DNA from 2 places in the Priestia sp. P5 genome. Region 2 is predicted to be linked to the other one. Evidence: riboswitches for the same ligand, from Rfam matches in the RefSeq annotation. Region 2 holds a riboswitch; the other holds the start of a gene.

Region 1 (4,428 bases), on a different contig from region 2:
ACCTTCTCACCTGTTGTTTTTGCAATGGAAAACAGGTTGCATACACAACCTGTTTGTTCGAATTAACGATTATCAATTGTTTCTGGGTATAAATCATGATTCATCAGGCGATAATTAGCCATTTCTTCATACTTCGTACCGGGACGGCCATAGTTTGTATATGGATCAATTGAAATCCCGCCGCGCGGTGTGAATTTTCCCCATACTTCAATATATCTTGGATTCATCAGTTTAATTAAGTCATTCATAATAATGTTCATACAGTCTTCATGGAAATCTCCATGGTTACGGAAGCTGAACAAATAAAGCTTTAACGACTTGCTTTCTACCATTTTTTCATCTGGAATGTAGCTAATATAAATGGTTGCGAAATCCGGCTGACCTGTTTTTGGACATAAGCTCGTAAATTCCGGACAGTTGAATTTCACAAAATAATCACGATTTGGGTGTTTGTTATCAAATGCTTCTAGAATCTCTGGTGCATATTCAAACAAATAGTTTGTTCCTTGATTTCCAAGGAGTGATACACCTTCTAATTCTTCATCTTTTCGACCGCTCATTTGCATTTCCTCTCTTTCTACGATTGTCATTCTAACAGCGTTTTTTTATTTTGTATATATCTGTTTTTATTTTTCTTTGTAAATTTTTTGCTATACGCTTACACGCCTCGTTTATTTCCCCAAACAAGGGCGTGAACCTGCGGCAGAACTCTTACATCGTTCATGTTTTTAGCTGCTACTGCCTTATCAATTAACCACTCATACTTTTTAAGCAATTCTTGTGTTAACGACGCATTATCGATTGTCGTTAAGTCCTCGTTGCCTACTTGAACAAAAAATGGAACCTCAGGATAACGTTCATGAACAGACGCTGCATACTCAAAGTCCTCATCATTAAATACAACGACTTTTATGCTTATATGCGCCATGCGTTTTTCCTTTATTAATGTCTCTATAATATCGTCTAATACGGAGAAATTTGTTTTCATTAATGAACTTGGAGGCTTAGGAGAAATCGTTAAATCATCGATCTTTAGAAACCAATCCTGATAACGGCTTCCCTGTGTTTCAAGAGCTGCTTTTACCCCATGACTGTGCAAAAGCTCTACAAGTGAACCAATCGCCTTGATAAGCGCAGGGTTTCCTCCAGAAATGGTGACGTGATCAAAGCACTCTCCTCCAATTTCTTTTAGCTCCGTCCAAATTTGTTCTGCTGTTAGCTGACGAATATCGTTTTTAGCTGATCCATCCCATGTAAAAGCTGAATCACACCAGCTGCAGGAATAATCACAACCGGCGGTACGAACAAACATCGTCTTACGTCCTACAACCATTCCTTCCCCTTGAATTGTTGGTCCGAATATTTCAAGTACTGGAATTGTATTAGCCACGTTTTTTCACCTTCTTTGGGCGGTAAACTACGTAACTTGTCGGCGTTTCCCGCACGAATACTTGTACGCAAGAAGGCTTATTTGGTAGTGTGTCTAGATATTCTTGAACCAACTCATAAATTTTACGGGCAACAACTTCAGTTGTAGGAAAATCATTTGGATTTTCTTCGTTAAAGATAGAATGATCGTTCAATAATGTATGATCAAATTGACCAGAAACAATTTTTTTCAATAGCGCAAAGTTTACTAAAAAGCCCGCTTCGTCTAATGTATCTCCGGCAACAGTTAGATTTACAAAATACGTATGTCCATGGACTTGACGGCATTTACCTGCTTCTGTGTGAGGAACAAAATGTGCCGCAGCAAACTGCATATCTTTGTTCAGTTCATATTCATAGTCATGAAACACTTGAGGATACATTTGTTGCAGCATTATTTTTCTCCTCCTTCTTTTGTTTGCAGGTATTGATCTAATCCACGCTTTCGCAATTGACATGCGGGACATTCACCGCATCCGTCAGCAACAATACCGTTGTAGCACGTTAACGTTTTTTCACGCACATATTCAAGCGCTCCTAGCTCATCCGCTAATGCCCACGTTTCTGCTTTATCAATCCACATAAGCGGCGTATGAATCACAAACTCAAAGTCCATTGATAAATTAAGCGTGACGTTTAACGATTTCACAAATACGTCTCGACAGTCTGGATATCCTGAAAAATCAGTTTCACAAACGCCTGTTACGATATGACGGCCTCCGCTGTTTTTAGCCAGTACGGCTGCAAATGATAAAAATAACAGATTGCGGCCATCCACAAACGTTGTAGGCAACTCTCCTTCTTTTTGCTCGATCTCAATATCATCTCGCGTTAAGGCATTTGGTGCTAATTGATTTAAAAGTGACATATCTAGTACGGTATGCTTCACACCTAAATCAGCTGCGATATCTTTTGCTACCTCTATCTCTTGACTATGACGCTGACCGTATTGAAAAGTAACCGTTTCTACTTCTTTAAAGTTTTTCAAAGCCCAAAACAGACATGTTGTACTATCTTGACCTCCGCTAAATACAACAATCGCTTTTTCATTTTTCATCATTATTGTTCGTCTCCTTTTTGATTGAAATCAAAAGAAGAAGAAACTTTATTGAACCGTTCGTTCCCTTTGTGACTAATTTTATAACACAAAAAAGAGACTGCTCTTTTCCAGCAATCTCCCTAAAAAGCAACTAAGATACACGTCCTTACCAAACACGTCAAAAAGACGTGTTAATAGAAAAGCACGTGAAAGAAGACACGCTAAAACCGTGTCTTTTGTCATCAACGATGATCTTAGTTTTTTATAGAGGGAGTTTTCGAACCTCTCCCGTACGTATACAAACGTGTACGGCGTTTCTTCTTGAATTGTCATCGTATACTATACCACATGTGTATAAATAATGCTATGTTTGTTGGCTTCTATCGCCTTTAGCTGCCTTATTTTTCTTTATATAAGAAAGCGCAATAAATAACAACGGAAAACAGACGCTTAGTACAAATAAATAAAACGGCCAGTAATATTTTTCAAAATAATTGAAGTACGCTGTATTGGGAATAATGTAATACGCCACGCCTGTAATAATTAGGCCTAAAGGAAAGCTTAAAAAATTGCGCACCCGTAAATTACACAATTGGACGATACTTAACTGAATAGCATAGAACACAATGACAACTTTAAAAAAGATAGATAACATCCAAATAATAGCTACTAATACTTCAACATGCTGAATCGTTGCACCCAACGAAATCATTTTCCCTAATAAATAAACTGGATAACTGTGCATCGATGCAATATTCGCGCCAAGAGCTAATATACAAGCCGCAACTGCAATCGTAATCGTCAAGCCCGATGCGACAGTGCCGATAACAAACATTTTTTTTACCTTTTTTCCACCTTTTACATGAGGCGTAATCATTAGAATAAAAATCAATTCCATAAACGGGTTTCCTAAAAAATAAGTGGTCCCTAATACTAAATCACCCATGCTGAATTCAAAAAAAGGATAAAGACGATCAATTTTCATCTGAGGAATATTTAAAACAATTAACAATAAAAAGGGGACCACAATCCACGGCAAAAAGATTTCCGCGGTTCTAGCTACCACTTCAATACCTAAATACCCTCCGTATATAACAGCTAAAAGAACAAGAGCATGAATCCACGTAGGCAGCGTTTCAGGGACAATTTGAGTCGTCATAAACGTACTGATGTCTCGAAGCGAAAACGTAGATTGAATGAACATGAAGAAAATGTAAATAAGAGAAATACACGTTCCGGCATAACGACCGAGCGCCTTTTTAGCTATTTGAATGAATGTTTGCTGAGGGTAACACTGAATCAGCCATAAAAGCACCGCAACGATTAAAAGTGCAAAGCCAATAGCAAGCACACCGCAAAACCACGCATTTTGTCTATTCGTCTCTAATAATGTAGCCGGAACTGCCAAGATGGCGCTTCCGATACAAAAAACATAAATTAGAAAAAGAAATTGTTTCGGACTAATATATTCTTTTATTTGCATCATACACACCTTCTCTCCTACATGCTTGCTCACGTGAATAACAGATGATGAACGGTTCTAGTAAGAGGCTTAATTAGTGCCTCTAAAAAGTACAGAGGCGTAGGAACTTCTTTACGGAGTGTAATCGCTCCCCAAAAGAATAGACCCAAACCTATGAGACAAAGGTAGACGACTATTTCACGGTAATACTTTTCCTTTCGGAAGTTGATCATGATTTTTTTAGTCAAATAAGCAAGCAGTACAAGTAAGGCGATAAATCCCTCCATTTTCTTTCTCCTTAATGCTTCATTTGCTTCATATATGAGTTATTTAGCGTGCCTAAGCGACGGATTTGAACTTTTGCATCTAAATCGACGGTTAAATCCTCTGCGTAAATTCTGTTCCAGTCTCTTTTCATTTTGTACCATCTTTTCACATCTTGTCTGTAAAACGCTTCGCCAAAACCAAAGATATCGCTTTTATAGGTTTTTTGAGCTTT
Region 2 (4,428 bases):
TGAAACAACTACGATGACCGCAGCTATTTTATACGCTGCCTTTACAATTGGCGTAGGTTTAAGCATAGGACCCGTGATGACGCTTGCTTTAAATCAAGTACCTAAACCTCTTCACGCTCACGGTTCAGCCATTTCAAATACGATTAACCAAGTTTCAGGCGCAATTGGACCCGCTTTGTATACAAGTATTATGACCATGGCTTCTCAGCACTTTATTCAACAATCAAATGAAACGAATAAAACGCTGTTACAAATAAAAAGTATGACAAGCGGAGTTCATACCGTCTATTATGTAGCCATCGCTTTCGCCGTCGTTTCGTTCCTTCTCGCTCTTACGTTAAAGAAAAAAGATCAGCAGCTCGAAACGCAATAAATAAGAAACTGATAAAAGCTGCTCATAATTTGAGCAGCTCTTGTTACATGCAGAATTTATATCACAAATGTAAAAGCAATCATAGATACTATGAAAACAAGGATAATAACACCTCTCTTTTTTTTCTGTTTTCCATGCTTCAATAGCGCCCACGATACCACCAATAGCTAAAATAAAAGTACCTATAATGTGCAGAGGCAGCAGAGATAATACTCTACCTAAACTCGCCATCACTCCTCCAATCAATATAAATCCTGTTGTTGCAATAGATTTTAAAGATATTAAGTCTCGTATCGCTTCTTTTTTTTCAATTTTACTCAGTTTAAAGTACTCTATTATACTAAAAACAGCGGGTGTTCCCCATAAAATAAAGAAGCTAATTAATCTATCCGTGTCTACACTCACTGTTCATTCACCGCCTTTGTCAATCCCTTATGCACTTTTCCTAACCCGTTTTTTAGAAATAAAAAAAGCGGCTGTAGCTGCTAAAACGGGAATTACAAAAGCAAAGCTAGGTGAATGACTGCCAAACATTACTTTACTTGATAAACCTTCAATTGAACTCCACATATCCGCGCTTTCTGGAACATGCAAAAGCGTAAGAATCATGCCTGATAGCAGTTGAAAGCTACCTAGCAACACAATGAAGCTAATGATAAATAGTCCATATCTCTTCAATGAAATCTCCCCCTTGGTTTATATACGATTTCACACCTTTCAAGTTCCACTATTTAACAAAAAACTTTCTATTACTCTTGCTTCAAGGATCCTCCAAAAGAAAATTGATGGTAGTCATCAAGCTTATTCCAATATCCTATGCACTTTACGTCAGGCTCATCAATAGCTAACGCTTCTTTATTAATTCCTTTATAAGGAAGAAATACAGTTAACTGCACTTTTTGTTTTGGCTTAATATTTAATTTATTACCTTCTGCTAATACCTTAAATTTATTTTCAGAATAACCGTTTTTCATTTTTAAAGGATAGGATAAAAAGACATTGTTTTGTTTGATGGTCAAATCGCTCTTGTTTACTAATTCCATTTCATATGAAATCCCTTGCTTCATCTTTTGTTCTTTGATGACGTTAATATGGATCTTTTCTAGCTCTTTTAAAGGAACGTTGCCTTCTTCTTTTGAACATCCGGAAAACACGATGGCTAACGCTAATAAAATAAGAACTCCTAACTTTCTGCTCAAAAAATAATCCCCTCTCTAGTAACAAAAATTACCTTACAATTATAACTCAAATTAGTAATTTAATGGTAAAAATACACAATTAAAAAAGCAAACCTTTTCGGTCTGCTTTTTTAATTGCTACGCATAGGTAATGTGTTGTTGTGCGAAAAACTTTTCGATAAGGAGTTTGCCAACTATATGTATATCGTAACAAAAGAAAAAAGAACGCGCTGTGAGATTTGTCACTTCTTCTTTCAAAATAATCTAATCGAATACTCGCTATTTCCTTACGCAAAAAGAGCAGAACGCAAACGCGACCTGCTCTTTTCACATGCTAGATATGGGTAATTTGTCCATGCGTGAAAAGCTCTTCAATAATAAGGGGTTTATCACTACACTTATAGAATAACAAAGAAAAAAAGATGGGGCTGTGAGATTTATCACAGCCCCATCTTTTTTATCCAACTAGCTTATTAAATTGTACACGTTTATTAATTGCTGCCATAATTGGTGCTCCAACAAGCATAACAACAAACTCACCAACAGCTGTTGTTAGCCATGTAAAGAAAAATGGTAACTCAAATGCTAGGTGCAGTTCAAACGCAATAATAAACATCGTAAACGTAAACACAAGTGTATTAATAAGCATACGAGCCCACATATTTTTAATGTAGCGCATAGAAAAAATGGTAATGAGTAATGATAGTACAGATTGTCCTACCCCAAACACCAGATCATAAGCGACCATTGGTGAAAAAAACAAATTCGTCAGAAATACCCCTAGTACAATGCCGTACACGTACTTTTTATTAAATACAATCAAATGATTGAACATTTCCGATATACGAAATTGGATATTGGTGAAGCCAAACGGCTGAATTAACATGCTGACAGCAATATACATAGCAGCTAAAAGACCGTTGACGCAAAGTGTTCTTATATTCATCTTACTATTCTCTCCTTAGTTTTTTAACGTGGGATGGTTACGAACCACGTAAACACTCAAAGAATCATACAGCAAGCTTAAGCTTTCGTCAATCTAGCTGTTTGCAAACTACTGCCGCTTTCTATATCTTGAACATTGACTGCCCTTTTTTCTTACTTTTCTTTAGTATAAAATAGAAGACGTATCCGTATACATAGGTGACATAAAGTAGTTAACCCTTTTGATTTGAAATACGAAAGGATTTGTAGTGATGTTAGATAATACAGATAAGCGCATACTAGAAGAGCTATCAAAAAATGGACGTATGAAGATGAAAGAATTAGGAGAAAAAGTGCATTTAACCGGACAAGCCGCTTCTGCTAGAGTATTAAAGTTAGAAGATGAAGGCATTATCAAAGGCTATACAATTAACATTGATGAACGAAAACTTGGCTACACCGTCCATGCATTTTTAAATATCTATACGCAGAGCATTCATCACCACCCCTACCTTACATTTTTAGAAAGTCAGCAGAAGTACGTCATCAACAACTTTAAAATCAGCGGCGATGGCTGCTACTTACTAGAATGCAAATTTCATTCAAATGAAGAATTAAATGATTTTTTGACAGAGCTAAATCAGCATGTGAATTACAAACTTTCAATTGTCATTAACAAATAATTTTTTTAAAAAATAAAGGTATATTAATTTATGAAAATGGCAATTCTAATAACGTATTCCCCCTATTCCAATAAATTTGAAAATCCTTTGCATCGTCGCAAAGGATTCTTTTTTATGTAGGAAACCGCCTTCTATTTTTTGAAAAGTTGAACATCTCTCATAGCGTTGACATAGCGGTCAGAGGTTTATATAATCGGTGACATCGAAGCATGGAAAAGCCGGATCAAGACCCATACACGTATCGTAATTCTTCGTCTTAGAAGTTGATCAGTTTTATAACTAGACAATTTCTAAGACGTTTTTTATTTTATCATTTGTGAAACACTAGTAAAAACAAGATTTCACATGAAAATATCCTAATAATCAGGGAGGTTTGCATATTGAAAACAATCTATAAAGACATCATCTTAATTATTGTTGGAGCACTTTTAGTTGCTGCATCCATTGATTTTTTCGTCATTCCAAATAAATTAGGTGACGGAAGTACAGTTGGTATTGCTCTTGTTTTATATTATTTATTTCATATCCCTACAAGTATCAGCACATTTCTTGTAAACCTTATATTTATTGCCTTAGCCTATAAATTTCTAACCAAAAAAACGATTCTTTATACGATTCTAGGAGCCGTCATGACGTCCGTTTTCCTCGGTCTAGTCAGCTATATTCCTTTTCACGTTCACGACATGATTTTAGGAATTGTATTCGGGGCTTTACTAATGGGAACAGGACTTGCTCTCATTTTTATCGCGGATGGATCTACCGGTGGAACAACGCTTTTAGCTTATTTATTAAACTATACAAAAGGTTATAATATTTCTAAAAGCATGTTCTATATGGACAGCGTCATTATTTTAGCCTCGGTTTTTGCTATTGGCGTCAACAACACACTCTATACTTTTATATTCGTCTATCTTTGTGCTAAAATCGTCGATGTTGTTATCGAAGGTTTCCACAACAAAAAAGCTATGACGATTATGTCTGATCAGTACAAAGACATAGCACAAGTTATTACCAGTGAATTTGGAAATGCAGCCACCATCTTTTACGGATATGGCTACTACGCCAACAAAGATAAACGCATTATTTACGTTGTTATTAAAAAGAACGAGCTATTAAAAATTAAAAAGAAAATCCAGCAAATTGACCCGAATTCTTTTATTGTCATCCACGAAGTAAAAGAAGTTGTCGGCGGGAAATTTGGATTTATCGGCAATTCGCCTCATGAAACAAAAGCCGCTGCTAAATAAAAAAATCCACCTCTTGGTGGATT

The links. A riboswitch is a leader RNA that binds a small molecule or an ion and turns the genes downstream of it on or off. The one in region 2 is predicted to bind preQ1.
Region 1: it holds a riboswitch for preQ1, as region 2 does, so the genes downstream of both, queC (7-cyano-7-deazaguanine synthase QueC) here and MMB69_RS24745 (QueT transporter family protein) in region 2, are expected to answer to the same signal.

Annotation. Positions count from the first base shown of each region.
Region 1 is NZ_JAKWFJ010000002.1:686,357-690,784, reverse strand. Features, by position in the region: gene queF (preQ(1) synthase) at 63-560, opposite strand; gene queE (7-carboxy-7-deazaguanine synthase QueE) at 659-1,390, opposite strand; gene queD (6-carboxytetrahydropterin synthase QueD) at 1,383-1,823, opposite strand; gene queC (7-cyano-7-deazaguanine synthase QueC) at 1,823-2,485, opposite strand; PreQ1 riboswitch class I at 2,716-2,759, opposite strand; gene MMB69_RS20235 (GerAB/ArcD/ProY family transporter) at 2,832-3,953, opposite strand; gene MMB69_RS20230 (hypothetical protein) at 3,980-4,216, opposite strand; gene MMB69_RS20225 (Ger(x)C family spore germination protein) at 4,228-4,428, opposite strand, start outside.
Region 2 is NZ_JAKWFJ010000005.1:107,529-111,956, forward strand. Features, by position in the region: gene MMB69_RS24725 (DHA2 family efflux MFS transporter permease subunit) at 1-373, shown strand, start outside; gene MMB69_RS24730 (hypothetical protein) at 338-778, opposite strand; gene MMB69_RS24735 (hypothetical protein) at 806-1,051, opposite strand; gene MMB69_RS24740 (hypothetical protein) at 1,123-1,572, opposite strand; gene MMB69_RS24745 (QueT transporter family protein) at 2,009-2,497, opposite strand; PreQ1 riboswitch class I at 2,507-2,551, opposite strand; gene MMB69_RS24750 (Lrp/AsnC family transcriptional regulator) at 2,748-3,158, shown strand; gene MMB69_RS24755 (YitT family protein) at 3,539-4,405, shown strand.